Regions from separate parts of the Nitrobacter sp. TKz-YC02 genome, predicted to be linked through region 2. Evidence: riboswitches for the same ligand, from Rfam matches in the RefSeq annotation. Region 2 holds a riboswitch; the other holds the start of a gene.

Region 1 (15,042 bases), 1.1 Mb from region 2:
ACGACAGTCGCCAAGGAACGCTCGGCGAAATAGCCATGCTTCGCCAGCAGAGCGAGCGTTGCATCGACGGAAGATGGCAATACCGTCGTCATGAGATCTGACCCAGCGCGGCGAGCATCCGCATGTCATGCCTTACCGTTCGCGCAATCGACTGCTCGCCGCGCAAGCACCCCGATCAGATGCGCGCGATATTCCGCGCTGCCGTGCAAGTCGCTGTTGAGGCCGTCGGAGGGAACGCACAGCCCCTCAAGCGATTTCGATGTGAAGCTTTTTTTCAGAGCTTCTTCGAACGCCGCCAAGCGGAACACGCCATCGGCCCCGGCGCCCGTAACGGCGACACGCACATCCGACGGCCGCCTAGCAACGAACACGCCCACCAGAGCATAGCGGGAAGCCTGATTGCGAAATTTCTGATAGGCTGCCTTCTCCGGCAGCGGAAACATCACCTGGGTGATGATCTCATCCGCGTCCAGCGCGGTGGAAAACATTCCCTGGAAATAGTCATCTGATTTCAGCCGGCGCTTGTTGGTGACGATGGTGGCGCCGAGCGCCAGACAGGCTGCCGGATAATCGGCCGTGGGATCGTTGTTGGCCAGCGAGCCCCCGATGGTACCTTTGTGGCGCACAGCTGGATCGCCGATCATCCCAGCGAGTTCGGCGAGCGCCGGGATAGCCTCGCCCACGATCGGCGAGTCGGCGACATCGGCGTGCTTCGCGGTCGCGCCTATCACCAGCAGGCCCTCCCTCATCTCGATGCTATCAAGACCTTCGATATGCGTAAGATCGATCAGATGTGCGGGGCTTGCGAGCCGCTGCTTCATGACCGGCACCAGCGTGTGGCCGCCCGCGATCAACATGGCGTCCTCGCTCTCGGCCAGGAGGCTGACGGCCTGCTCCAAGGTCGCCGGTCGATGATACTTGAATTCGTACATGGCTCAGGTTCTCTGGTATCGTCTCGCGGCGTGTAACTCTACGCTCATGCGAGATCCGATTTGGCCATTGCCATCGCGCCGGCCGCAATCGATGTGACGATATTCTGATAGCCGGTGCAGCGGCAGAGGTTGCCCTCCAGTTCCTCGCGAATGGTACGATCGTCAAGATCGTAACCCTTGCGGCGGACCATATCGATCGCGGTCATGATCATGCCCGGTGTGCAGAAGCCGCATTGCAAGCCGTGATGCTCGCGAAACGCCTCCTGCATCGGATGCAGGGAGGCCCCGTCCGCTGCGAGACCTTCGATCGTCTTGATCTCGTGCCCATCGGCCATCACCGCCAGCGTAGTACATGACTTCACCGCTTTCCCATCGAGATGCACAATGCAAGCGCCACACTGCGAGGTATCGCATCCGACATGGGTGCCGGTGAGGTGCAGGTTCTCGCGCAAGAACTGCACCAGCAGCGTGCGGGGATCGATATCGGCAGTGGCCGGCCTGCCGTTCACGATCAGCGAAATCTTGGCCATTTGACACTCTCTACGGTCGCACGTCGGAAGGTCGTTTTACAATACACCATATGAGCCATGCCGATAATGGGTTCATACAACGGCAACGCCGGTCACGCCGAAGCGGATCTTTAGATAGGCCTATCCCTGAACCGCCTTTATCCCTGAACGACTTCGGCGAAGCTCGCGAAGAATTGGTCGGCCAGCTTTTTGGCTGTACCGCCGATCAACCGCTGACCCAATTGCGCCAGCTTGCCACCAGTCTGCGCCGCGGCTTCGTATTTCAGAAGTGTGCCGCCATTGTGATCGACCAGCACCACGGTTGCTTCACCCTTTGCAAATCCGGCGACGCCGCCCTCCCCCTCACCTGCAATCTTGTATCCGTTCGGCGGGTCGAGATCGCTAAGGGTCACCTTGCCCTTGAAGCGGGCGGATACCGGACCGATTTTCATCTTGGCGACAGCATGGAATTGGTTCGCGTCGGTCTTGATCAAGTCCTCGCAACCGGGAATGCAAGCTTTCAAGACCTCGGGATCGTTGAGCTTGGCCCAGACACGATCGCGAGAGGCTGCGAGCTCGACTTCGCCGCTCATTGTCATCGCCATGAGCTTGCCTCCTTGATCGGCGGCCACACTGTTCGAAAGCGCTCACCCCTGACGTAGAGTACGACAGCCGCAAAAGAAAGAGGACCGCGGTGGAGAGCTCACACATAAGCGCGGCGATTTCCGATGGTGAAACCGATCGCTCCCGACTAAAACGCTTGAGTCTGGAGGAGAAACGACAATGCCCATGATCGATGCCGAGGGTTGCCTGCTGAATGTTTCCGTCGACGGGCGCGACGGCGGCCCGACGCTGGTGTTGTCGAACGCGCTCGGCTGCACGCTGCAGATGTGGGAGCCGCAGATGGCGACACTGTCGAAGCTGTTCCGAATCATCCGCTATGACCGGCGCGGCCATGGCAAATCCGGTGCGCCACCCGGCCCCTATTCGATGGAGCGCTTTGGCCGGGATGTGCTGGCAATTCTGGACGACCTCAACATCACGAGAGCGCACTGGTGCGGACTATCCATGGGCGGCATGGTCGGTCAATGGCTCGGAGCAAATGCACCGGAGCGGTTCGACCGGATCATTCTCGCCAATACGAATTGCTACTATCCCGATCCGACCAATTGGCACGCCCGCATCAAGGCAGTGAAGGATGGCGGTCTCGCTGCAATCGCCAACACCGTAATCAGCGGCTGGCTGACCGCAAGCTTTCGCGAACGCGAACCTCAGGTCACGGCGAAGATTAAAGCCATGTTGAGCACCTCTCCGGTGGAAGGTTACATCGCCTGCTGTCAGGCGTTGAGTACCCTGGATCAGCGCGCGTTGCTGCCGCGCATCAAAAGCCCTACGCTCGTCATCGCCGGACGGCACGACCTGTCGACGCCTGTCGCGGCCGGTGAATACATCCGCAGCCAGATTCCCTCCGCCAGCATGACCATCCTTGACGCCGCACATATCTCTAACGTCGAACAATCACACGCTTTCACAGAGGCAGTGGCCGGCTTCCTGATGCAGCAGTAGCCAATGAACGCCCTGCAACCGGTCACGCGGTCAAGACAGCCAGCACGATCGTTCAGGAACTGGCATTAGTTGAAGGAGAGACTTCCGGCTGCGAAGGCCATTGCCTCACCGGCGGCGGATCGCGCTGGAACGGCGGCTCGGCCGCCATCAGGATGGCGCCGCCAAGTAGCAATAGCAGTTCGGTCGCATGCAGGCGCACCGCGGCCATTTCGCCGACTCGTGACGCCATCACCATGCTGGCAAAGGCGATGAGGCTGCCGATGCCGAGCGCGAGCGCCAATGCCTCGTCGAAGCTGCCTGACTTCCGGACCGAAGCGCGCGTGGTCATCACCAGGAACACTGCGAAGAACGCGACGACGGTCATCTTGCCGAGCGCCAGGAGCCAGGCTAACCGCACAAGATCCATCGCCGCGAAATGGAGGTGGTCGCTGAGAAACAACGCAACCGACACATTGGCCAGGTCGTAAAGTCCGTGCACCGGCGACGCCACGATCTTGAAAGCGACGAAGGTCCAGGCAGGAATGAAATAGAGCGCCAGCAACGCTCCGTTGACGGTGCTGATGCGCCAGGAATTGGTCATGCGCCATCCCGCTAATCGCGTGGCCGCCGCGTCGGGAACCAGCGCGGCCTTGACGGTGATTAACGTCGGGTAAACCGAGCGGCGCAACGGAAACCCTTTGTTTACCTTAACAGTCCCGCAGCCCTGTGGACAAAACCCCAACGCGAACGGAGCCGCATCGATTGGATTTCGGGAGACTGGGAACTATGATTTGACGGATTTCCAACCGCTTACCCGCCAAATTGCCGTTAGACTGGCCGATTTAACCCCCGCCCCGGCAGCGGCCTGCTTCCGCTGAGCAAACGACGCCGGAGAAATACACAGCCGCCGGTCCCGCTGAAATTGCCGCGGTTGCCGCCCTCGATTCCCACTGTTAGACATTGATTCAAGACGCGCCGGTCCGGCTGCCGGAGCCTAGCATCGCGTCTGATATAGTCACATTCGGATACGCAGATCACGGCAGCGCATGGACTATCTTGCCCAGCAACTCATCAATGGCGTCGTACTCGGCTCGATCTATGGGCTGATCGCGATCGGCTATACGATGGTTTACGGCATCGTCGGCATGATCAATTTCGCTCACGGCGACATCTTCATGATCGGCGGCTTCATCGCGATGATCACCTTCCTCATCCTGATATCGATGGGCCTCTCCGCCGTGCCGCTGATCCTGCTCGTTATGCTCCTCGTTTCAATGGCCGTTACTGCCGTGTACGGCTGGGTTGTCGAGCGCCTTGCCTATAGGCCCCTGCGTCAATCGTTTCGACTCGCGCCGCTCTTGTCGGCGATCGGCATGTCGTTCGTGCTCTTCAATTTTTCTCAGGTTTCGCAAGGCGCGCAGGCCAAGCCCATTCCGCCGCTCATCACCGGCGGCTACACGCTTCACGATTCCGGAAATTTTGCAGTCCAACTATCCAACGTCCAGATCGTGGTGGTGGTTACCACCATCGTTCTGCTCGCGATCTTCAGTTTCATTGTGTCGCGCACGCGCTTCGGCCGCGATATGCGCGCGTGCGAACAGGATCAGACCATGGCGGCGCTGCTCGGCGTGAACGTCGATCGCACCATCTCAATGACCTTCGTGATTGGGGCGGCGCTCGCTGCCGTCGCCGGCATGATGTACTTGCTGTATTATGGCCTGGTTGATTTCTTCATGGGCTTCGTCGCCGGCATCAAGGCATTTACCGCCGCGGTTCTTGGCGGCATAGGTTCGCTGCCTGGCGCGATGCTCGGCGGTCTCGCGATCGGATTGATCGAGACCTTTTGGTCGGCTTACTTTTCGATCGAGTACAAGGATGTCGCCGCCTTCTCGATCCTGATCGTCGTCCTGATTTTCAGGCCGACCGGCCTGCTTGGCCGTCCCGAAGTCGAAAAAGTCTGACGGTTCGGACGTGTCAGCGCCCGCTCTGAGCCAACAAACCGCGGCGCGCGATCATGGCGTCGTCTTCATCATGAAGAAAGCGGTCGTGAGCGCGGTCCTGGCGCTGGTGCTGTTCTCGCTCATGATCGGCATTCGTACAGAATCCGGCTCCTCGGGACAGTTGACCTACTGGACCCGGTTCGGCGAACTCGCGACCACAGTCGGCGCGGTGTTCGTCGGCAGCATCATTGTCGAAACGCTAAGGCGCTGGATCGGACCCGTCGGAAGTGTCGAACTGCCAGCAACCGTGCGTCGTACGTTCTCGATGCTGGGTCGCCTGCTGACGCCCGCGCTTCTGATTTTCGCTTTGCTGGTGCCGGTCATCTTCTACAATCAGCGCTACCTGCTCGACCTTGGGATCCTCGTACTGACCTATGTGATGCTGGGCTGGGGTCTCAACATCGTGGTCGGTCTCGCCGGACTGCTCGACCTCGGCTACGTCGCGTTCTATGCGGTCGGTGCCTATTCCTATGCGCTGCTGGCGCAAAGCGGCCTGCCGTTTCCATATTTCATGGAAACCTATCCCTATCTCGCGATCGACTTCCTGCAACTCGGCCCGTGGGCGTTCTGGGTGCTGTTTCCTGTCTCCGGCCTGCTCGCCGCATTCTGGGGCATGCTGCTTGGCTTCCCGGTGTTGCGGCTTCGCGGCGACTATCTCGCGATCGTTACGCTGGCATTCGGTGAGATCATCCGGCTTGTCATCCTCAACTGGCAGAAACTCACTGGCGGACCGAACGGGATCAGCGGCATCCCGCGGCCTACTGTGTTCGGCATTCCACTGACGCCGGGCGAAGATGGCTTCGCGGCGCTGATCGGCGTGCCGTTCTCGCCAACGCATCGCCTGGTTTTCCTGTTCTACCTTATCCTGGCGCTGGCACTGCTTACGAACTGGGTCACCATCCGCCTGCGACGGCTACCTATCGGTCGTGCCTGGGAAGCCATGCGCGAGGATGAGATCGCCTGTCGGGCGCTCGGCATCAACATCACCACGACGAAACTCTCGGCCTTCGCCATAGGCGCGATGTTCGGCGGCTTTGCGGGCGCGTTCTTCGCAACCCGCCAGGGCTTCATCAGTCCTGAGTCCTTCACCTTTCAGGAATCGGCACTGGTTCTCGCCATCGTCGTGCTCGGAGGTATGGGCTCGCAACTCGGCGTGGCGCTCGCCGCGATCGCAATGATCGGGGGATTTGAGTTGTTTCGCGGCCTTGACCAGTTTCGCATGCTGGTGTTTGGCGGAGTCATGGTGCTGTTGATGGTCTGGCGGCCGCGAGGTCTGGTCAGCCATCGCGCTCCAACCGTGTTCCTGCAAAAACGGACAGAGATATCGTCGTCGCTGGTGAAGGAAGGTCAGGGATGACGACGCCTGTTCCCATCCTCGCCATCGATGGACTGATGATGCGCTTCGGAGGTATCCTTGCCATCAACGAACTGTCGTTCGCCGCGCAGCGCGGCCACATCACTGCGCTGATCGGGCCGAACGGCGCTGGCAAGACCACGGTATTCAACTGCGTAACCGGATTCTATCGGCCCTCGCGAGGCACCATGCGCCTGGTGCACGACGACGGCGCGACCTTCCGGCTCGATCGCCTGCACGACTTTCGCATCTGCAAATTTGCCAAGGTAACGCGCACCTTCCAGAACATCCGCTTGTTTCCCGGCATGACGGCGCTGGAAAACCTGATGGTCGCGCAGCACAATGCCTTGATGCGGGCGTCCGGATTCGGCCTGCTTGGCCTGATCGGCGCTCCGTCGTTCCGGTCCGCGGAGAAGCAAGCGATCAATTCTGCTCGCGACTGGCTCGACCGCATTGGCCTGCTGCAACGCGCCGATGACGCCGCGGGCAATCTGCCCTATGGCGACCAGCGCCGTCTGGAGATCGCGCGCGCAATGTGCACTCATCCCGCGCTGCTCTGCCTTGATGAGCCGGCCGCGGGGCTCAATGCCAACGAGAGTGCCAGTTTGAGCGAGCTCTTGCTATCGATCCGCAGCGACTTCGGTACTTCGATCCTTTTGATCGAACACGACATGAGCGTGGTGATGGAAATCTCCGACCACATCGTTGTGCTCGACCATGGCGTCAAGATCGCCGACGGCACGCCACGCGCGGTGCGCGACGATCCGAAGGTCGTCGCGGCCTATCTCGGCGCCGACGAGGATGCTGCTACGGCGGTCATGGAGGGCGGCGTATGAACGCCGACGCGACGCCCCTGCTCGCCATTCGCGGGCTTCACGCCGCTTATGGCAAGATCGAAGCACTGAAGGGCATCGATCTCGACATCAAGGCCGGCGAGATCGTCGCGTTGATCGGCGCCAACGGCGCAGGAAAATCGACTTTGATGATGACCATTTTCGGTCGTCCTCGCGCCCGCGCCGGCCAGATCCTGTTCGATGGTCAGGACATCAGCTCCATGCCGACGCACGAGGTGGCCCGGTTGCGCATCGCGCAATCCCCGGAGGGACGGCGCATTTTTCCGCGCATGACAGTCGCGGAGAACCTACAGATGGGCGCGGACGCCACGCCCGGCAGCAAGGCTGAGCGAGCTGCCAGCCAGGAGCGCGTGCTTAGATTGTTCCCGCGCTTGCAGGAGCGTATGTCGCAGCGGGGCGGCACGCTGTCCGGCGGAGAGCAACAGATGCTGGCAATCGGCCGCGCGCTGTTGAGCCGACCTCGCCTGTTGTTGCTGGACGAGCCCTCACTTGGTCTTGCGCCGCTGATCACCCGGCAGATTTTCAGCGCTATCCATACGCTGAACCGCGAGGACCATCTCACAGTACTGATCGTCGAGCAGAACGCCAATCACGCCCTTCGCCTCGCCCATCGCGGCTATGTGATGGTGAATGGGTTGATCACGATGAGCGGTGCCGGCATGGAATTGCTGCAACGACCGGAAATACGCGCGGCCTATCTCGAAGGCGGCCGCCACGCCTGAGGAGAGCGCGAGTTTACTGGGCGATGGCGCGCATGCCGAATCGCTCCCCTGACCGATGAGACCAAGTGGCGATCACGGAGTGGCGCTCGAAATTTGTCCATGACACCGACGACAAATCATCGGACAATGCCTGCACAACGGCAAACATGGTACCTGATCCGCCTCCGCGAGGACTGCTCGAATGAAATCATTGAAGCTGATCGGTCTGACCCTTTTCGCCTCGCTGGCGCTTTCGGCCACGACCTTCGCCCAGGATATCACAGTGGCGGTGGCCGGCCCGATGACGGGCAGCGAGTCCGCTTTCGGCCGCCAGTTGCAGAACGGCGCCGAACAGTTCGTTGCCGATGCCAACGATGCGGGTGGCGTGCTCAACAAGAAGCTGAAGCTGTTCATCGGCGACGATGCCTGCGAACCGAAGCAAGCGCGCTCCATCGCAGAAAGAATCGCAAGCCGGGGTATTCCGTTCGTCGCCGGGCATTTCTGCTCGTCGTCATCCATTCCGGCTTCCGAAGCTTACGCCGACGGCAATGTACTGCAGATCACGCCGGCCTCGACCAACCCGCTGTTCACGGAACGCAAGCTGTGGAACGTGCTGCGTGTCTGCGGCCGCGACGACCAGCAAGGCGTCGCCGCCGCTGAATACATCGTCGAAAACTTCAAAGGCAAGAACATCGCCATCCTTAACGACAAGACCACCTACGGCAAGGGCCTCGCCGACGAGACCAAGAAGGCGCTGAACAAGGCCGGATTTCAGGAGAAGATGTTCGAGTCCTACAATAAGGGCGACAAGGACTTTAACTCCATCGTCTCGCGGCTGAAGCGCGACAGCATCGATCTGGTGTTCGTCGGCGGCTATTATCAGGAGGCCGGACTAATCCTGCGCCAGATGCGTGATCAGGGCCTCAAGACCATCCTGATGGCAGGCGACGCCATGAACGACAAGAAGTTCGCATCCATTACCGGCCCTCTTGCCGAGGGCACACTGTTCACCTTCGGCCCGGACCCGCGCAAGAAGCCGACAGCCAAGGCGATCGTCGAGAAATTCAAGGCCAAGGGCGTCGATCCGGAAGGTTACACGCTCTACACCTATGCGGCGATGCAGGTGTGGGCACAGGGCGCTGCCAAAGTGGGCACGACGGATCCTATGAAGGTGATGAAAGTCATCAAGGCAGGCGCGTGGGATACCATTCTCGGCAAGCTGGAATTCGATGCGAAGGGCGACATCAAGCAGATGGGCTATGTCATCTACAAATGGGACGACAAGGGCAACTATGCCGAGATCGACCCCGCCATCTGAGCCGCGACATTCATCATGGCATCGTCCCCGCGAACGCGGGGAAGACCCGCGCGCGTCATCCTACCGAGCGAGAGTAAAGCCAGGTGCCTCGTCCAATCATCCGAAATTCTGCAACGCCGGAAAGGTCTCTAGCAGCCAGATACTAGCGTTGGAGATCGTTCCGGTGAGAAATGCGATGCCGGTCAGCACCATGAGTACGCCAATTCCACGCTCTATCTTAGCGAGATGACGTTTCATCCGATTGAGCAGCGAAGAAAACTGTTCAACCATGAATGCCGCCAGCAGAAACGGAAGGCCGAGCCCGGCCGAATACACCGCAAGCAAACCCGCTCCCTTCACGACGGTGTCCTCCGCCGCCGCCACCGACAGAATCGCCGCCAGGATCGGCCCGATGCACGGCGTCCACCCGAATGCGAACGCGAGCCCCATCACATAGGCGCCCCATAACCCGACCGGCTTCGGCGCCGTGAGCCGTCCTTCGCGCATCAAAAAGCCGATTCGCGTCAGCCCGAGAAAGTGCAGGCCCATGATGATGATGACGATGCCGGCAACGATCGACAATTGCGCCGACCAGGCCCGGATCAGGCTGCCGATGAAGCTCGCACTGGCGCCTAGCGCGACGAAGACCGTGGAAAAGCCGAATACAAACATCAACGCGGCGAGCATCACGGCCCGCTTCGATGCCTTCACTGTCTCGTCGTGAGAAACGTGTTCGATGGTAGTGCCGGTGAGATAGATCAAATAAGGCGGCACCAGCGGAAGAACGCAGGGCGACAGGAAGCTGACAAGGCCCGCGACCATGGCGGCGGGAAAGGAAACGTCGTGAATCATGCGGCTACTTGCCCTGCCATCGCGCCACGATGCAAGGGCTTCGCTTCCTTCCGTGACATTTGTGATCAGGCGTGATCGGTTGACCCGGACACGCCCGTGCCGTCATCTGACGGTCGGCCGTTTCCCATCGCCCGCAAACGAGACCGAACCATGAAGAACCTTCTTACCGACATTTCCGGGGTCCGTGTCGGCCACGCAGACGACACGAAGCTGGCGTCAGGCGTCACGGCGGTGCTTTTCGATACCCCAGTCGTCGCGGCGATGGACGTGCGTGGTGGGGGCCCGGGTACGCGCGACAGCACCCTGCTCGACCCGGTCAATACGGTGGAGCGGATCGACGCTCTCGCGCTGTCAGGCGGCTCTGCTTTTGGAATCGAGGCCGGCGGCGGCGTTCAGGCCTGGCTCGCCGAACAGCGGCGCGGCTTTGCGATCGGCAACGCGGTCATACCCATTGTGCCCGGCGCGGTCGTGTTCGATCTCTTGAACGGTGGCGACAAGCAGTGGGGTCGTTTTGCGCCCTATCGCGATCTCGGCTACGCCGCAGCAGCGGCGGCGGGAAACGATTTCGCACTCGGCAGCACCGGCGCCGGACTTGGCGCTACGACCGCCAATATGAAGGGCGGTGTCGGCTCCGCTTCGGCCGCCACACCAAGTGGCGTGCGGGTGGCGGCGCTCGCCGTGGTGAACGCGGTCGGCAGCGTAACAGTCGGAGACGGCCCCTGGTTCTGGGCGGCGCCATTTGAATCCGGTGACGAATACGGCGGACGTGGGTTGCCGCCGTCGTTCACGCCGGAGATGCTGGCGATGCGATTGAAGGGCGGCGGGACAGCAAACGCTGGCGAAAACACTACGCTCGTTATCGTCATCACCGATGCGGTGCTTACCAAACCGCAAGCCAGACGGCTTGCGATCATCGCCCAAACCGGTTTCGCGCGGGCGATTTATCCAGTTCACGCTCCCCTGGACGGCGATATCGTGTTCGCTGCCGCCACCGGAGCCAAGCGAATCGATCCGCTCGTCGGATTGACCGAACTCGGAATGATCGCAGCCAACACGGTGGCTCGCGCGATCGCACGCGGCGTCTATGAAGCAAAAGCACTTCCGTTTCCGAACGCATTGCCGGCATGGAAGGATCGGTTTGAAAGATGATTCCAATCTGGCGTGCATTTCCGCCATCGAGGATGGCATGTAATTCAAGTATAGTATAAATATATAATTGTATTATTTTGTGTATTTAAGGTTAGTTAGACAACAATCTGACCGGCGGATACTCTCCTCGTGCGCACAGTCGCGCATCTCAGCAATGGAGAAACGTCATGAAGAGAATCCTCGTACTCGCGTTCCGTCCCCCGACCCGGTGCTGACGCCGCTCATTGCCCCCGGACGCGGCTCATGTTACGCGGGGCTCTCTCAAGCTCCGCAGAAATTTTCGGAAACGTTCATGTCCCAGACTTTTGTGCCGCGTCCTCTCGTTATCGCACCGTCGATCCTGGCCTCCGACTTCTCGAAGCTTGGCGAGGAGGTTCGCGCCGTCGATCAGGGGGGGGCCGACTGGATCCACCTCGACGTGATGGACGGCCATTTCGTGCCGAACATCTCCTACGGTCCCGATGTCATCAAGGCGATGCGCCCGCACACGAAGAAGATCTTCGATGCTCATCTGATGATCTCGCCGTGCGATCCTTACCTCGAAGCCTTCGCCAAGGCCGGTTGTGATCACATCACGGTTCACGTCGAAGCGGGACCACACCTGCACCGCTCGCTGCAGGCCATTCGCGCGCTCGGCAAGAAGGCGGGGGTCACACTCAATCCCGCAACGCCGCTCTCCACCATCGAATACGTGCTCGACATGGTCGATCTGGTGTTGGTGATGTCGGTCAATCCCGGTTTCGGCGGCCAGAAGTTCATCTCCTCGGCGGTCGGCAAGATTCGGGATTTGCGTACGATGATCGCTGGACGGCCGATCGACATCGAGGTTGACGGCGGAGTCGGCCCCGACGTTGCGGGTGAACTCGGCGCCGCCGGCGCCAATGCCTTTGTGGCGGGCTCCGCGGTGTTCAAGGGCGGCACCATGGAGTCCTACAAGGCGAACATGGACGCGATCCGCAGCGCCGCCGCGGCAGCACGGGGCGAAGTGGTCTGACGCAAACGCCGGTACCGGCAGCGTATAGCTCCCGCCCCAAACAGGATGGTTGCAAGTCCGCCTGCCCAGACGGCTTGCTCGCATCGGCAACATACAGCCTCGAGAATGCAGACAAAGCAGATCTCGCCGGCGGCAACTTGTTGCTGCGGATATGCAACGCCACGAGGAAAAGCCGTAGCTGAATCGCTCAGTCGATTGACATCGACTTTGTTCCCCCCCAAACAGATCGGCGACGGTTCTCCCTCGGGAGATCAAAAGGGAACGTGGTGCGGGATCATCCTAACGCCACGGCTGCCCCCGCAACTGTAAGCGGTGAATCTGCGTCACACGCCACTGGGATATCTCGGCCCCGGGAAGGCGACGCCAGGTAACGACCCGCGAGCCAGGAGACCTGCCGTCAACCCGTGGTCACACGCGAAGATGTCAGTCGGGGACTACAGACATCCGCTTCATCGGCGCCAACGTAGGCTCCCGTGAAACCTCGTTCGCTGTGACGTGCCACCGACGTCCTGCCGAGGTTTTCTTAATGTTTGGCTCCTTCTTGTCCGGGGTTTATCGCAGAAGCCTGCTTGCATCCACCATCCTCGCCTCGCTGGGATCGGTCGGCCTGAATACGCCTTCGAACGCGCAACAATCCGCCTCTCCCAATCTGCTGCCTCCGATCCGGATCGCGCCGCCGCCGGATAGAACGACAGATTCACGGCCGCCATCGCACCGCGCGGCGTCGCGATCGCGCCGTGCGGCCCGTTCCGCTCCTCGACAACCTCCTATCACTGAGACTCCCGTTCCAGGCACGATGGGCTCTACCGTGGTCAGCCCCACGGGAGTGGTGACGCCTGCAAGGCAATTGGCAAGCTCCATCACCATCGTCACCGAGAAGGATATACAGACCCAGCAGTACCGCACCGTTCCGGATATCCTGAGGACGGCTCCCGGTCTGAATGTGTTGCAAGCCGGCGGACCGGGCGCCCAGACTTCGGTTTTCATGCGAGGCACGAACGCCAACCACACCAAGGTGATCCTCGACGGAATCGACATCGGCGATCCCGGCAACGCGAATGGCGCATTCGACTATGCGCACCTTCTTGCGGCGGACATTCAGCAGATGGAAATTCTCCGGGGTCCGCAAAGCGGACTCTATGGTTCCGACGCAATCGGCGGAGTTATCTCCATCATCACAAAAAAGGGAGAAGGTCCTCCGCGCGCCACCGCGTCAATCGAGTCCGGCTCATTCAAAACGTTCAACCAGACGCTCGGATTGAGCGGCTCCGAAAAGAACTTCAACTATGCGGTCAACGTCGCCCATCTCCATGCCGGAGATGTTCCTGTCACACCGCCGGAGCTTCTCCCGCCGGGACGGCAAGCGATCGGAAACAACTATGACAACATGACTTATTCGACCAAGCTCGGCGTCGATCTCAATGAGAATCTGACCGTCAATTCGGTGGTCCGCTATACTGACGCGACGCTACTCTTCACGGGCGACGGTGGATTTCCAAGCACTCCCAACGCCACCCAGAGCACACACGCCGTCCAGCAACTCTTCAACCGCGAAGAAGCCGTGTGGTCTCTGTTCGACGGGCGCGTCCAGAGCTACTTCGGTGTCAATTACACCAACAGTAGGGGCTACGACGCAGGTCCCGGCAGTCCGGTCACGACTACCACGGGCGAGCGCCTCAAGTTTGACTGGCGCACGGTGGCCGAAATTGCGCGTGACAACCATCTGGTCTTCGGCGCCGAGCATCAGACCGATCGCATCGACACCACCGATCTTGCCGCTAAGAACGGCAACAAAGCAGGCTTCATCGAGTTGCAATCAGCTCTCGCGAACCGCCTTTTCCTCGTTGCGAATGTCCGCCAAGACTCCAACGACCTGTTCGGCGAGCGTATGACCTACCGAGTCGCGCCGGCGATCATTGTTCCCATCACGGAAACGAAACTGAAAGCAAGCTACGGCACGGGATTCAAGGCGCCTTCGCTGAGCCAGCTGTTCCGGGACTTTCCAACCTTCAATTTCTTCGCCAATCGCAACCTGAAACCGGAAGATAGTCGCGGCTACGATGCCGGATTCGAGCAACCGCTGTTCAACGATCGCGTACGGTTCGGCTCGACTTACTTCCACAACGACATCACCAACCTGATCGACTACAATGCCACGTTCACATCGTTGGTGAACGTGAACAGTGCGACGACCGAAGGCACCGAAACTTTCGTTTCGGCACAGATCACCGAGCGTTTCGGAATTCGCGCAGATTACACCTTTACCCGTGCCGTCAATGCAGCCACCGGTATGCAGCTGCTGCGCCGACCGAAGGAAAAGTGGAGCGCAACCGCGACCTGGCTCCCCCTCGATGCATTGACACTGTCGGCGACCGTGCTCCGCGTCAACGACTGGATTGATGTCACCCGCGACGGTTCAATCTCCGGAATTGTAGCGCCGGGCTATACGCTGGTGAACTTGCGTGGCGACTACGCCGTCAATGACCAGGTCAAGATATTCGGGCGGATCGATAATCTCTTTGATGCCCGCTACCAAAACCCGACCGGGTTCCTTGCGCCAGGCCTCGCGATTTTTGGCGGCATCCGGGTGGCAAGTTACGGGGTGCGATAGCTCTCGACCTCTCCCGACGAGGAGAAGTGAAAAGGCGGCGGGAGTCCACGCAACAACGGAGCTCGCTAAAGCTATTTCCGGCTTTGATGAATCAAAGCCGGGCCTTTAGCTTTTTGTTTTGACGTGTTTTCTTTACGCGAACAGGTCATCCATCCTCGGGTCAAGCCCGAGGATATGTTTCGCTCGAAACGCTGTAGTCTAATCGATCGGCCGTCCGGTCAGGGCAACGAGCTCGCGCACGAGA
Region 2 (15,042 bases):
CTGCGCACCGCCGCCCTTGCGCCAGTTGAAATCCCAATATGACAGGCCGTCATAACGCCCGGCCGCGCGGTGGCCGCAGTCATTGATCTGCGCCATGTTCTTCCACCGGGAGATGCCGAGCGATGACGTCATCACCGGAAAGCCATGCTCATGCGCATGGAGCGCGGTGCGCTCGAAGCGCATGTCGAAGCACATGGTGCAGCGCGCGCCGCGTTCAGGTTCCCACTCCATCCCTTTGGCGCGGGCAAACCAGTTGTCCTTATCGTAATCGGCATCGACGAACGGCACGCCATGCTTCTCCGCGAAGCGGACATTCTCATCCTTGCGCAGCAGGTATTCCTTCAGGGGATGGATGTTCGGATTGTAAAAAAAGATCGTGTAGTCGATCCCCGAGGCGAGCATCGCTTCCATCACTTCGCCCGAGCAGGGCGCGCAACAGGAATGCAGCAACACCTTCTTTTGCCCGTTCGGGGGCGTCAGGTTCGGTCGGACAAGTTCGGTCACGGCGGACTCGGCGGTTGAGCCGCGAGACAAACGCCGCGGCATATCTGCGCAGATAATGGTCTGTATGATCGAAGCGTCAAGAGTTGGACAGAGCGATGGTTGCACAGCGTTTTTCGCCGAACTGTGAATTACGAGAATTGTGAAGCCGGAGTCGAAACGATCTGTTGACTCGGAATTTGGTGCGGCTACTAGATATGGTGGTCACGGTCTCTCGAGTCGCAACACCGAGAGCTAAAGAGGGAAGCCGGTAGTGCCGGCGCTGCCCCCGCAACTGTTAAGCGGCGAGCCGAAGTCCATTGAGTGTCACTGGGATCGCAAGGCCCTGGGAAGACCGGACGGACGCTGAGACCCCGCAAGCCAGGAAACCTGCCGTGACAGCCGAAACGTTCCCTGGGCGGGGTGTCCCAGCGGGCCGCTTGACGGGAATCGCGGCATCCGCCGTGAGATTTCCTGCGCGCGTCTCCGCCTGACCCCGGCTCGCAACAAAAACTGGGGTCTTGAGCCGATGTCTCTCGCAACCGAAGCTGCGCGTGCTGTGCGTCCGTCTTTGCCTGCTGCGGCTGCGATGCCGCCCAGCGAACCCGCGTATCAGGTCATTCGGCGCAACGGTTCGGTCTCGCCGTTCGATTCATCGAAGATCGCCGTCGCGCTGACCAAGGCGTTTCTTGCGGTCGAGGGCACCAGCGCCGCCGCCTCGCGCAGGGTCCATGACATCGTCACTGAGCTGACCGATCAGATCGTCGCCAGCCTGTCGCGGCGGTCCGACGCCGGCCGCACCTTCCACATCGAGGACGTCCAGGATCAGGTCGAACTCGCGCTGATGCGGAGCGAGCACCACAAGGTCGCGCGCGCCTATGTGCTCTATCGCGAGGAGCGCGCTCGCGAACGGGCGAAGGCGCAAGGGTCGAAGGCAAAGAAGGGCATCCAGGCAGTGGTGACGCCAGTGCTGCGGATGAAGTTGGCTGATGGATCGATGGTACCCATCGATACCAAACGCCTCGCCGCCGTGGTGGAGGAGGCCTGCGCAGGGCTCGAGGATGTCTCCTCCTCCGCGATTCTGACTGAAACCCATCGCAACCTTTATGACGGCATCAGCGTGGACGAACTGGCGCTGGCGACGATCCTTGCCGCCCGCACGCTGGTCGAAACCGATCCCGATTACGCCAAGGCCAGCGCCCGGCTGCTGCTCGACAAGCTGCGCCGCGAGGCCTTGAGCTTTGTCTCGGGGCGGTCCGAGCAGGCCACGCAAGCCGAGATGACAGAGCGCTACGCGGATTACTTCCGCGCCTATGTGCGAACGGGCATCGACAACGAACTGCTCGATCCGGAGATCGGCCGTTTCGACCTCGACCGGCTTGCGGCGGCACTGAAGCCCGAACGCGATCTGCGATTCGACTATCTCGGACTCCAGACGCTCTACGATCGTTACTTCCTGCACGTCCGCGGTGTGCGTTTCGAGCTACCCCAGGCGTTCTTCATGCGCGTTGCCTGCGGCCTCGCGCTGCGCGAGATCGATCGTGAGGAGAAGGCGATCGCGTTCTACGACCTGCTCTCATCGTTCGACTTCATGGCCTCGACGCCGACGCTGTTCAATGCCGGCACGCTGCGCCCGCAGCTCTCGTCCTGCTTTCTCACGACTGTCGCCGACGACCTCGACGGCATTTTCAAGGCGATCAAGGACAATGCGTTGCTTTCCAAGTATGCGGGCGGTCTCGGCAACGACTGGACGCGCGTGCGCGGGCTCGGCGCCCATATCAAGGGCACCAACGGCGAAAGCCAGGGGGTGGTGCCGTTCCTGAAGGTCGCGAACGATACCGCGATCGCCGTCAACCAGGGCGGCAAGCGCAAGGGCGCGGTGTGCGCTTATCTCGAAACCTGGCACATCGACATCGAGGAATTTCTCGACCTGAGAAAGAACACCGGCGACGACCGTCGCCGCACCCATGACATGAATACGGCGAACTGGGTGCCGGACCTCTTCATGCAGCGCGTCGAAGAAGATGGCATCTGGACGCTGTTCTCACCCGACGAGACGCCGGACCTGCACGATCTCGCCGGCAAGGTCTTCGCTGAACGCTACGCTCACTATGAAAAGAAGGCTGCCGGCGGCGAGCTACGGGTGACGAAGCAGGTCCGCGCCGTCGACCTGTGGCGGCGTATGCTGACCATGCTGTTCGAGACCGGGCATCCCTGGATCACCTTCAAAGACCCTTGCAACCTGCGCTCGCCTCAGCAGCATTGCGGCGTCGTGCATTCCTCAAACCTCTGCACCGAGATCACGCTCAACACCTCAAAAACGGAGATCGCGGTTTGCAATCTCGGCTCGGTCAATCTCGTCAACCACTTGCACAACGACAAGCTCGACCACGAGCACCTCGCGCGCACGGTCAAGATTGCGATGCGCATGCTCGACAACGTGCTGGACGTGAATTTCTACACCATTCCGGAGGCGCGAACCTCGAACCTGCGGCACAGGCCGGTCGGGCTCGGCGTCATGGGCTTTCAGGATACGCTCAACATCCTGCGCATACCTTATGCGTCGGACGACGCCGTGGCCTTCGCAGACGAGAGCATGGAAGCGATCGCCTACTACGCGATCTCTGGGTCGGTCGATCTCGCGGCGGAGCGCGGCCGCTATCCCTCCTATCAGGGATCGCTGTGGTCGAAGGGCATCCTGCCGCTCGATTCCCTCACGCTGGTCGATGAAGCGCGCGGCGCGGCGGTCGAAATCGACCGTTCCAGCCGTCTCGACTGGGACTCGCTGCGCGAGAGTGTCATGACCATCGGGATGCGCAATTCGAACTGCATGGCGATCGCGCCGACCGCGACGATCTCCAACATCTGCGGAGTGTCGCAGTCGATCGAGCCCGCCTATCAGAACCTCTACGTCAAGTCCAACATGTCCGGCGACTTCACGGTGGTGAACGCACATCTCGTGCGCGATCTCAAGGCACGCGGCCTATGGGATGAGGTGATGATCTCGGATCTCAAATATTTCGACGGCAGCGTCGGTCAGATCGATCGCGTTCCCGATGATCTCAAGGCACTCTATGCCACCGCCTTCGAGATTGACTCAGACTGGCTGATCGACGCGGCGTCGCGCCGGCAGAAGTGGATCGACCAGGCGCAGTCGCTCAATCTCTACATTGCCAATCCGAGCGGCAAAAAGCTCGACGCGCTCTATCGCCATGCCTGGAAACGCGGTCTGAAGACGACCTATTACCTGCGCTCGCGGTCGGCGACGCATGTCGAGAAATCCACCCTCAAGGGCACCGACGGCAAGCTCAACGCCGTGTCCGCGGCCGTTTCCGCCGCAGCACAGGACGGACATGCGAATGGACAAAATCGCTCCGACGACGCTGAAGGCTGGAAAGCCTGCCGCATCGAGGATCCCACCTGCGAGGCGTGTCAGTAGGTCTCACTTCGTGCCCGCGGTCGCTTGCACAAAGAAGAAACAATCAGGAACACCCCCATGCTCGATTGGTCCGACACCTCTTCTCCCGCACTGGCACGATCCGCTCCGCCGCAGACGCTCGCGCAGAACGACGTGGCGTCTGATCCATCGCCTTGCGTGACAATGACCGACACCTCCGTCGATGCCACCGGCCTCGGCGAAATCGATCGCGGCGCTGCGCGGGTGCGCGTCGACGACAAACGGATGATCAACGCCCGCGCCGACGTGAACCAGCTCCTGCCGCTGAAGTACCGTTGGGCCTGGGAGAAGTATCTCTCCGGCTGCAATAATCACTGGATGCCGACCGAAGTGTCGATGCAGGCCGACATCGCATTGTGGAAATCGAAGGACGGCCTCACCGATGACGAGCGGCGCATGATCAAGCGCAACCTGGGCTTCTTCGCGGCGTCGGAGTCGCTGGTCGCCAACAACATCGTTCTGGCGATCTACCGCCATCTCACCAATCCCGAATGCCGACAATATCTTCTTCGTCAAGCCTTCGAGGAAGCCGTCCACACTCACACCTTCCAGTACATCGTCGAAAGCCTTGGTCTCGATGAGGGCGAATTGTTCAACATGTATCGCGAGGTGCCCTCTATCACCGACAAGGCGGCCTGGGCGCTCAAACACACACAGCATCTCGACGACCCCGGCTTCAAGACCGGCACGCCGGAAGCGGATCAAGCGTTCCTGCGTGACCTCGTCGCATTCTACGTCGTGTTCGAAGGGATGTGGTTCTATACGGGCTTCGTGCAGATCCTCTCGCTCGGCCGACGCAACAAGATGGTGGGCATCGCCGAGCAGTATCAATACATCCTGCGCGACGAGTCGATCCACCTGAACTTCGGCATCGACATCATCAACCAGATCAAGATTGAGAACCCTCACCTCTGGACCAAGCCGTTCCAGGAAGAGGTGCGCGCCATGCTGAAGAATGCCGCCGAGCTCGAGGCCGCGTATGGGCGGGACACCATGCCACGCGGGTTCCTTGGCCTGAATGCAGCGCTGTGCGAAACCTACATGCACGTCATCGCCAACCGGCGATGCGCTCAGCTCGGGCTCGCGCCGGTGTTTCCCGAGGCTGACAATCCCTTTCCGTGGATGAGCGAGGCGATGGATCTCAAGAAGGAGAAAAACTTTTTTGAGACCCGCGTCATCGAATACCAGAATGGCGGCGCACTTGCGTGGGATTAACAGGACCCAGAATGCCGACCAAATAAACTGGAAGCACCGCGCCTGGCTTAAGCCGCCACCATGGCCTCCCTCCTAGGAAACGGCCGAAAGCTCATCAGGATCAGCATAGCCATCAGGCCCATGCCCCACGAGCCGACATACATCAGCGCGTAGCTGCCGAAATGGTCGTAGATCAGCCCGCCCAGCACCGGGCCGGTCGACATGCCAAGGCTGCCGGCCATCGCGGTGCCGCCGATGATCGTGCCCATCATCTTCAACGGGAAATTCTCCCGGATGATCACGGCATAGAGCGGCATCGTTCCGGCGTAAAGGAGGCCGACGACCACTGCCACGGCGTAGAAGCCGCCGAGCTGGTTGACGAAAGCATAGGCGAGTACGCCGAAGGCCTGCGCCATCAGTCCGACCACCAGAACGCGTTGCGCACCGAGCCGGTCTCCCGCAAGGCCGAACCCGATACGACCGAACATGCCGGCTAACCCCTCGATGCTGTAGATCGACACCGCAGCAATCATCGGTATGCCGCACGTCACCGCATAGCTCACCGTATGAAAGATCGGGCCTGAGTGAGTGGCGCAGCAGAAGAAGTTCGCCAGCATCAAAATGATGAACTGCGGTGAACTCACCGCTTGCCGGACGGCCATGTCCGATTGCGACTCACTCATCGTCATCCCGGCCGGTCCGCCCTCCAACGCCGGTGGCCGACGCACGAGCAGTGCGGCAGGAATCATCAGCACTGCGGTGAGAGCAGCGATGATCAGCATCGATGTCCGCCAGTCGTGGATCGTGACCAGCCAGGCTGCAAGCGGCGCCATGGTCATCGGCGCCATGCCCATGCCGGCGGAGACCAGCGAGACGGCAAGACCGCGCTGCGTATCGAACCAGCCGGTCACGCAGGCCATCATCGGCGCAAGGATGGCGGCGGTTGACGCGCCTATCAAAAGACCAAATTGAAATTGAAACGCGATCAGCGATTCCGCCCGGCTGGCGAGCGCCAGGCTCGCCGCCAGCGCGACCGACCCCGTGAGCACCACCGGGCGTGGGCCGAACCGGTCGGAGAGGTTGCCCCACACCATGCTGGCCGCCGCCATGGCGAGGAAGCCGATCGTCATCGCCGTGGATATGCCGGTGACGGACCAGCCGGTGTCCTGCGACATCGGCCGCAGGAAGACCGGCAACGAAAACATGGCGCCGATCGCGACGCAGCCCAAGAGGCCGCCCGCCGCAACGATCACCCAGCGATAGTCATGATTCATGGTCCTTGCCCGACGCCCCTGCTCCATCGGGCGGCCTGCCCGCCCGATGTCCCAAGGACGCATCAGCACGGTCGGTGCCGACAGCCGCCTGCTTTTTATTCCTGGTGTTAGAGCCCCGCGCCTGATGGAATCAGACGCGGGGTTCTATGATTTGTTTGACGCGTTTCTTTACGCGAACCGTTATCTGTCCTCGGGTCAAGCCCGAGAGCATGCTTCGCTCGAAACGCTATAGGCATGCGATCAGCCTTGCAGCGGTTTCCAGCCAGCCGATGGAATGACGTTGATCATCCAGGGGATGCCGAACTTGTCGGTCAGCGTGCCGAAGCCGGGCGACCAGAAGGTTTCGGCGAACGGCATGCCTGCTTTGCCGCCTTGAGAGAGTTGATCGAACCAGCGCCGGGCCTCGGCCATGTCATTTGTGTGCAGGGTCACATCGAAGCCGTTCTTGGGTTTGTCGATGTTAGATGCCCATCCGACGTCCATGTCGGCGCCCATCAGCGCCTGATCGCCGACATCGAGCCAGCAATGCATCAGCCAGGTTTTGTACTTCTCGTCCGTGATCGGCATGCCCGGAGGCGCGTCGCCATAGGGTATGGCCGCCTTGATCGTCCCGCCGAGAACTTTGGCGTAGAACTCGAATGCCTCGCGGCACTGGCCCCGGAAGCTAAGGCTGGTCACGATCTTCATGTTGGCTCCTTCTGACAGGGGTGTTGACTCGCATTATGAAAGATTGAGCTGCCAGGACACGCCGAAGCGGTCAGCGATCCAGGCGAAGCGCTTGCTGAAGCCGTAATCGTCTAGCGGCATCAGCGTTTGGCCGCCCGCTGACAGTTCAGCGAGGAGCCGCTCCTGCTCCTTGTCTGACACGCAATCGACGAAAAAGGACCAGGACGGCGTGAAATCAAAGGCGTGCCTGATTGGGCTGTCGCTCGCCAGCACGCACTGGCCGGCAGCCCTGAAGCGCGCCAGCTTGATACTGCCCTCCGCCCCCTGCTCGCCTTTCTGCCAACGCACGAGATCGAGAATCTCACCGTCGTCGAACAGCGAGACATAGAGGTTCATCGCCTTTTCGGCCTCGCCACCCTGAAACATCAGGAATGATTGCATCGTGGACAACGACTACTCCTTCCAATCGCTTCGGAGGAGCGCCGACGCCGATTGACGACCTCCTACATAAGTTGATATCAACGTAATGTAGCCGCGGAGTCAAGCTCCCTGATGCGTACGCTTTCTGATCCTGCTTTTGAAACCACGATTCTGGTGCGCGACACCTGCTTATGCCTCCATGCCCAAAGGGCAGCGCGAGCGATCGCACGCCGCTTCGATATCGTGTTGAAGCCGGTTGGCCTCACCAGCGGACAGTTCTCCCTGCTCATGTCGCTCAACCGGCCGCAGCCACCGAACCTCAGCAGCGTAGCGGCGCTGCTGGCGATGGACAGGACAACCTTGACTGCCAATCTCAAGCCGCTGGAGCGCCGTCGTCTTGTCAAAACGTTGGCCGACCCAAAGGACGGGCGTGCCCGACTGTTGCAGCTAACGCCTCATGGCCGGGCCGTTCTGGCCGTGGCGGTGCCGATCTGGCAACATCTTCATGCGGAAATCGAAAAAGAGCTCTCAGACCCGGATCGTCTGCGCACCGAACTCAACCTTTTGTCGAAATTTGACAATCGCGGCAGCGTCGTCGGCTGACGCAGAAGACATTCTAGCTAGCAGCGCCTTCTAATAGAGCGCTTCCGTTCTGACGGAATCAGAAGCGGGGCTCATGATTTTGATCTGACGCGTTTCTTCACGCAAACCGGTTCGCTCGAAGCGCTGTAGATAGCGGCTGCCCCGCAAACTTCTCTTGGTTATATTCCGTCCTCTGAACAGAGCTGGTAACCAGGGATGACAATGCAGACGAGCATGGAGAAACAAGCGCTTTTCGTTTTAGTCGCCATTTTGGTTGCGGCCCCCGACGTCCACGCCGCGCCCGATCTTATTGGCGACGCAGCCGGCTCTCAGGCCTGCTTCATCCGCAGTTACGATGCTGCTCATCTGGCAAAGAAACCGACTCAAAAGACGACTTCCATGCGGTTCGCGCTGCGGCGCGAAACTTATCCCGACAGTGTTGACACTCCGCTCCAAACATTCGCCCGGCTGGAAATCATGCGGCGTAACGACGCCCGGCCGTGGCGGGCTATCGGGCAATGCGCGTTTGACGAGCAAGCGAACCGCGCCGACGAGCAAGCCATCGTCCCAGGCTATCCACATGCGGACGGCATCGCTTGCCACATGACTGGCGAGAATCTCGATGCGGAAGGCGGCATCTTCATGATTGAAACCACCGACAACGGACTGAAGGTCTACATCGATGACGACATCAACATGCGGACAGAGGCGCGGGTAACGGAGGGGCCGGGCGAGTACATTGCTTTCGGACCGGCAGACAGCCTCTTCATTCTCAATCGCGCTGCGGACGACGCCTGCTCGGACCTTCAGAAAGCAATAGAGGCCGAATGAACGCTGTGACAGTCGTCGACCGTTCGACACGGGCGATGACCTTCCTTTCTGAGGAATTTTGACGGTCAACGGCCGTCATGGCCACGGTGCACACGCCCACCGTGACCTGTCAGCCCGCGACCACTGGTCCGCCGGCTTTCTTCCAGGCATCGATCCCGCCCTCGATATGCACCGCGTTGGTCAGTCCGGCGTCCTTCGCCGCGGTAACAGCCATGGCCGAACGCTCGCCGAAGGCGCAGAAGAACACGATGCGGCGCCCGGTCGCGGCGGCTACCTCGCGCAGCATTCCGCCTTGTTTCAGACTGTCGGCGATATCAGGATAGGGCGCATGCAGCGCACCTGTCAGCGTACCGTGTTTGGCGCGCTCATGGGCTTCGCGAAGATCGACCAGCAGGATATCGGGCTGACCAAGCCGGGCAATCGCCTCGCGCGGCGTCAGCGCCAGCCCCTGCTTCGCCAGATCGTCCTGCCTGAGGCCGACATGCATGTTGGCAGGAATCACCACGTCCATCAGCTTCGGATTCGGCAATTTCAGATTGTTCATCAGTTCAATGTATTCGTCTATCGAGCGCACCTGAAGCCGCGGATTGTAGCGCCTCTCTTCTCCGATCGTGGAGACCGTATCGCCCTTGTAGTCGTGCGCGGGAAACACCATGGTTTCGTCGGGCAGCTTCAGGAGCCGGTTGAAAATCGAATCGTACTGCGCACGCGCACTGCCGTTCTGGAAATCGGTGCGGCCAGTGCCGCGGATCAGCAACGTGTCGCCGGTGAAGACACGATCGCCCATCAGGTAACTGTAGGAATCGTCGGTGTGGCCCGGCGTGTACATCACGTCGAGGCCAATGCCCTCGATCTTGATCTTATCGCCGTCGCTGACGCGCATCGAAACCACGTCAGCTTTGGTCTGCTCGCCCATCACGGTGACGCATTGGGTGCGATCACGCAGCTCACCTAGTCCGGTGACATGATCGGCATGAAGGTGCGTGTCGATGGCCTTCACAAGCTTGAGATCGAGCTCGCGCAGCAACTGGCAGTAACGGCCAACCTTTTCCAGCACCGGATCAAGAATCAACGCCTCGCCGCCAGCACGGCTCGCCATCAGGTAGCTGTAGGTGCCGGAAACGCTGTCGAACAACTGGCGAAAGATCATGATCGTACGACCCTCCTCCCGTGCAGATTTTCTTACCGTGAGGTATTTTAGCAAATTTATGCTGCCGGCGGGCGATTGCAACCGGTCACAAGTCCAGATCGCTGATCACTCGACCGCTCTGGCGCTGGCCTCTATCGCCACGGAGTCAACTGGTCTCGATCACAGCGCGGCGGCGGGCATAACGGTTACGCAGCACGCCCAGCAGGCCGAAGCGATCAACAACACCCGCGAATGCGGCGCTTCAGAGCGTCGCCGTCAGCCGTTGATCACGGCCGCAGATAGCTCCAGCCCTGTTCCTGCAACTCCAATAGCCGCACCACGCCCAAGGGCACAATCGTTGTTCCGGGCAGCATCTCAAGCGGATGGCCTTCCTTCTTCTCCATACTCTGCTTGGTGTTGTTGCAGGCCGAGAACTGGATCGTGCTGGGGGATGCCGTTTCCCGGATCTGCTTGATGCGCTCCTTCACAGGCGACGTATCTATGCGCAGCATGTGGAGACCCGGGCCGCACGCCATGATTTCGACGGCCACCGTCTGGTCCAGTCCGCGATAGTGCTCGATCACGTCTGTGACGTTGTTCAGCGCGAAGTCCATGGTGCGCCGATCGTTCTGGTCGACCTGGATCACAAGACGATGCTGCGGCTCGGCGGCGAAACCATGCGAGGTGAATGCGATCAACAGCCCTGCTGCGGCGATGATAGGACGCATAAATCGGCGCATAGATACCTCCTGTAGCCGTCGCGATCTTCTGGGCACGGTCGCTGTGTCGGCGCCTACGTGTTCTCGAACAAATCCTCGCGGGATCAGGCTCGAGCAGCACGGAGAACACCGGTAACAGTAGCGTACGTCGCGCACATTGCCTTTGGCAAGCTCAAGGTTGAACACCCCAGCAATTTCTCCAATCGGCCCGATCGATGACGGCGTCGCGCCACTCTGAGCTAGCCCCAAAGCTTGAGAGCGACATCTATACCGCCGCGCGCGAGTGATGGCATCGGCCCTGCCGGCATCTCGCGCAGTCATCGACCAGCCTTAAAGCCAGCTTGCGCGAACCGCCGTGCAGAAGCCTGCCAAATTACAGCGGAACGGGGCCGAGTAGCTTCGGCATAATCCCCGACTTGATCTCCGTCTTCACGGCCCGCATGTTAGATCTGGATCGCTCAGTGCATCCACGATTCCGTCGGCGGAATACTGGATGTCTGGCAAGCTGGAATGATGCCCGGACCAGCGATCCTGCAGGATTCCCTCGGAATGAAAGGTATCCGCCCATGCCCGACTACGGTGAATTCCGCAACGACAGCCGGCGTGGAGCCTCCGATGAACGGCTCGACGCGGCTGCGTTTCACCGCAACCATGTCGCGATCTGGACGGTTCTCGAAAAATTCCTGCGCGGCAAGACAGGCAACGTGCTCGAGGCCGGCAGCGGCACCGGACAGCATGTCGTTTTCTTCGCGCGGCACTCGCCCAGCATTACCTGGTGGCCGACCGATCTTAACGACCATCATCTCCGGAGTATCGCAGCGTGGACCGCTCACGAGAACCTAGCCAACGTTCGGCCGCCCCAGCGGATCGACCTATCGAATCCATGCCAATTGGCGGAAATGAACGATGGCCACGGCGCGTTGCTCGCGGTGTTCTGCGCCAATGTGATCCATATCGCGCCGTGGCGTGTCGCCGAGGGCCTGATCGCGAGCGCCTCACACTGTCTGCGTCCTGATGGGCGGCTGTTTCTCTATGGACCGTTCAAGCGAAACGGGCGACACACCGCGCCGAGCAACGAGGCATTCGATGCCAGCCTTCGCAATAACAATCCAGAGTGGGGCGTACGCGACGTTGACGAGGTGGCGACGCTGGCGCAGCAAAATGGCCTGACGCTGACGGACATCACCGAAATGCCCGCCAATAATCTGATCCTTGCGTTCGAACGAAATCAGGGATGAGCGTCGCAGCCACCTCGCTGGCCTGCGAGATTACCGCAGCGGCGGCGCATACATGATGCCGCCCGCGTTCCAGAGTTGGTTCAAGCCACGCGGAATCTTCAGCCTTGAATCACTGCCGATATTGCGGTCGTAGACTTCGCCGTAGTTGCCGACGCGGCGGATGATGCGCGCCGCCCAGTCCTTCGTCAATCCGAGGCCCTCACCATACTGACCATCGGTGCCGACCAGCCGCATCACATCTGGCTTCTTCGACTTCATCGCCTCGTCGATGTTCTTCGAAGTGATACCGAGTTCTTCGGCATTGATCATCGCGTAGAGCGTCCATTTGATGATCATCATCCAGTCGTCGTCGCGCTGGCGAACAACAGGTGCCAACGGCTCCTTCGAGATCACATCGGGCAGGATGAAGCTCTCGTTCGGCTTGGTCAGCCGCAGCCGCAACGCATAGAGATGAGAAACATCGGCGGTCAGAACATCGCACTTGGCCTCGTCATAGGCCCTTAGCATGTCCTCCAGCTTACCAAACTTGATCTCCTCATACTTCAGGTTGTTGCTCTTGAAAAAGTCCGCGAGGTTGAGCTGCGTCGTTGTGCCATCCTGTACACAAATCCTGGTGTTATCGAGATCGAGCGCTGAGTCCGCTTTGCGCGAGGTACGGACCATGAAGCCCTCGCCGTCATAATATGCGACCGCCGGGAAGTAGAGGTTGTAATTGGTTTCCCGCGACATGCTCCAGGTCGAGTTGCGCGCAAGGATGTCGACCTTGCGGCTTTGCAATTCCTTGAAACGTTCGTCGGCCTCAAGCGGAACCAACTTCACCTTCGCCGGATCGTCGAAGATGGCGGCTGCCACAGCGCGGCAGAAATCCACGTCGAAGCCCGACCAGTTGCCCTTCTCGTCCGAATTCGAAAACCCGGGCAGGCCGGTGTTGACGCCGCACAGCACGGCGTCGCGCCGGAGCGTTCGTTTCAGGGTCTTGGTATCGTAGCGCTCATAGGTGATCGCCATCACCGCGATAGCGGTGGCGATGGCGAGGCCTATCAGGAGGCCGCCTCGAAATGTCCGCATGGATAGCCCCTCTCGCAATATCGAAAAGTATCGACGCAAATGACGTAATGATGATTAGAGACTGGGTTTCTGCCGTACGATCACACGCGTGCCAACCGGAATGCGACCATAGAGATCGACAACGTCGGCGTTGACCAGACGGAAGCAGCCCGAGGAGATCGCAGTTCCGATGGTATCGGGCCGGTTGGTGCCATGGATGCGATATACCGTCGTGCCGAGATACATCGCGCGTGCTCCGAGCGGATTGCCGGGGCCGCCCGCCATGAAGCGCGGCAGGTAGGGCTGGCGCGCGATCATTTCCGGAGGCGGGGTCCAATCCGGCCATTCCGCCTTTCGCGAAATATTGAGAATACCCTGCCACTGAAAACCCGCGCGGCCAACGCCGATGCCGTAGCGAATCGCGCGGCCGTTGCCCTGAATGAGATAAAGGTGACGTTCTGCGGTCTGGATAATGATGGTGCCAGGCGGCTCGGTCGTGCGATAGAGCACCACCTGCTTGCGAAATTCCGGGTCGAGTTGGAACGAATCATCGGCAACGAGACCGGGCTGATCGCCGTCGACCTGCTGCGTAACCTGCTGCGCAAAACCGAGCGTGGCCGAGAGCATCAGGCTGCCCATAGCAGCAACCGCTAGGGTCAGGTGCCGAAACGCGGTCATCGCTTGTCTCCTTTATTGCACGGCAATAATTTCCGCTTGCGTTCCCGTCAATCACATATGGCATAAAATCCGAGCGGCGGCGCGATGGCAAGCGATCGCGCGGCGCCCCACCGGAAAGCGTAAGATTTTACAGGAAACGCCCCGGCACCGGCTTCAATTTTCGAACCAACTCGGACCCAGTCAGATTTCGAATCGACACGGCGCGGCAAACTGCCCGCTTGGTATGCGCAGGACGTGCGGCTCCGTCGACGGGCAAAATCGTGTCCGCACGGGATGGTAGGGCGTTTACGAGCGTATGGACCCCCTACAATGACTTCAAACGGAATCCTGTTTTACAGGTCCATGACCCAGGTCTGCCTGCTTATGACCGTCTCGATTCCACCACCCACCGCCAAGCGCCTGAAACAGCGCGACCGTATTTGCCAGTTGCGCGGCCTGCGCATCGAGACGCGCAAGGGAGGTCTGCAGATACGCCTGCTGCGCGGCAAGTAGGAGCGGCACGCTGATTTGCCCTTGATCGACCTGTTTACGCACTAACGTGATGCTCTCTGTCGCCGATCGTTCCGCGTCCGTCGCCGCACTGATCGCACGCGTGCCCGCCTGAAGGGCTCGCAAGACATCCGCAACGTTCTGAAAAGCCGCGAGAACAACGCTGCGATATTGAGCGAGTGACTGATTCGTTTCCTCTTCCGCCGCACGCTGCTTGTTTGCCAACGTCCCTGCGTCAAAAATGGTCTGCGCAGCATTGCCAGCGATCATCCCGAGGGCCGCTCCTGGAGTGGCCAATTGCGAAAATTTGGCAGCCGCGGCACCGCCACTTGCCATCAAGGTTATCTGCGGAAGGCGATTGGCGATCGCCACTCCGATCATTGCATTGGTCGAATGAAGGTTCGCTTCGGCGGCCTGAATATCAGGGCGCTGTCTTACGAGATCGGCCGGAAGACTGAGTGGCAGACGGCGGGGCATTCGAAATGACCCGAGATCGAATGTTTCCTTTGGAGCGTCACTCGCCAAACGACCGGTCAGGAATGACAACAAATGACGCTGTTGCGCGAGCTGTTTCTCGAGATTCGGCAACAACAACCGGGTCTGCGCAACCGAGGTCTCTTGCGCCGCGACATCAGTCTGGGCAATCTGCCCCTGCTCCTGTTGCCGTCGCAGCAACTTCAAAACCTCGGTCTGCAAACCAAGGACGCGACGGGTCGCCGCGATCTGTCCCCGAACCCGACCTTCCTCGATCGCCGCAAGTGCGATGTTGCTGGCCAATGTCAGGTAGACTCCTTCGCGCTGGAATGCGCGCATCTCGGCCTGCGAATCCGTGGACTCG

Evidence for each region. Region 2 has a riboswitch for cobalamin ahead of ACM561_RS16605 (ribonucleoside-diphosphate reductase subunit alpha). Riboswitches for the same ligand answer to the same signal wherever they lie in the genome.
Region 1: another riboswitch for cobalamin. It lies ahead of ACM561_RS11145 (TonB-dependent receptor plug domain-containing protein); the one in region 2 lies ahead of ACM561_RS16605 (ribonucleoside-diphosphate reductase subunit alpha).

Annotation. Positions count from the first base shown of each region.
Region 1 is NZ_CP180728.1:2,324,900-2,339,941, forward strand. It holds gene ACM561_RS11075 (AAA family ATPase) at 1-92, opposite strand, end outside; gene ACM561_RS11080 (FAD binding domain-containing protein) at 126-932, opposite strand; gene ACM561_RS11085 ((2Fe-2S)-binding protein) at 977-1,462, opposite strand; gene ACM561_RS11090 (SRPBCC family protein) at 1,600-2,046, opposite strand; gene pcaD (3-oxoadipate enol-lactonase) at 2,225-3,007, shown strand; gene ACM561_RS11100 (hypothetical protein) at 3,060-3,587, opposite strand; gene ACM561_RS11105 (ABC transporter permease subunit) at 4,033-4,947, shown strand; gene livM (high-affinity branched-chain amino acid ABC transporter permease LivM) at 5,018-6,343, shown strand; gene ACM561_RS11115 (ABC transporter ATP-binding protein) at 6,340-7,176, shown strand; gene ACM561_RS11120 (ABC transporter ATP-binding protein) at 7,173-7,916, shown strand; gene ACM561_RS11125 (branched-chain amino acid ABC transporter substrate-binding protein) at 8,098-9,213, shown strand; gene ACM561_RS11130 (cytochrome c biogenesis CcdA family protein) at 9,310-10,044, opposite strand; gene ACM561_RS11135 (P1 family peptidase) at 10,195-11,193, shown strand; gene rpe (ribulose-phosphate 3-epimerase) at 11,486-12,187, shown strand; cobalamin riboswitch at 12,406-12,600, shown strand; gene ACM561_RS11145 (TonB-dependent receptor plug domain-containing protein) at 12,714-14,798, shown strand; gene ACM561_RS11150 (peptidoglycan-binding domain-containing protein) at 14,997-15,042, opposite strand, start outside.
Region 2 is NZ_CP180728.1:3,446,753-3,461,794, forward strand. It holds gene ACM561_RS16600 (epoxyqueuosine reductase QueH) at 1-504, opposite strand, end outside; cobalamin riboswitch at 692-892, shown strand; gene ACM561_RS16605 (ribonucleoside-diphosphate reductase subunit alpha) at 1,010-3,919, shown strand; gene ACM561_RS16610 (ribonucleotide-diphosphate reductase subunit beta) at 3,977-5,152, shown strand; gene ACM561_RS16615 (MFS transporter) at 5,200-6,405, opposite strand; gene ACM561_RS16620 (VOC family protein) at 6,646-7,092, opposite strand; gene ACM561_RS16625 (VOC family protein) at 7,126-7,512, opposite strand; gene ACM561_RS16630 (MarR family winged helix-turn-helix transcriptional regulator) at 7,624-8,094, shown strand; gene ACM561_RS16635 (hypothetical protein) at 8,296-8,904, shown strand; gene ACM561_RS16640 (MBL fold metallo-hydrolase) at 9,014-10,054, opposite strand; gene ACM561_RS16645 (hypothetical protein) at 10,321-10,773, opposite strand; gene ACM561_RS16650 (DUF938 domain-containing protein) at 11,319-11,990, shown strand; gene ACM561_RS16655 (amino acid ABC transporter substrate-binding protein) at 12,021-13,058, opposite strand; gene ACM561_RS16660 (L,D-transpeptidase) at 13,113-13,715, opposite strand; gene ACM561_RS16665 (efflux transporter outer membrane subunit) at 14,031-15,042, opposite strand, start outside.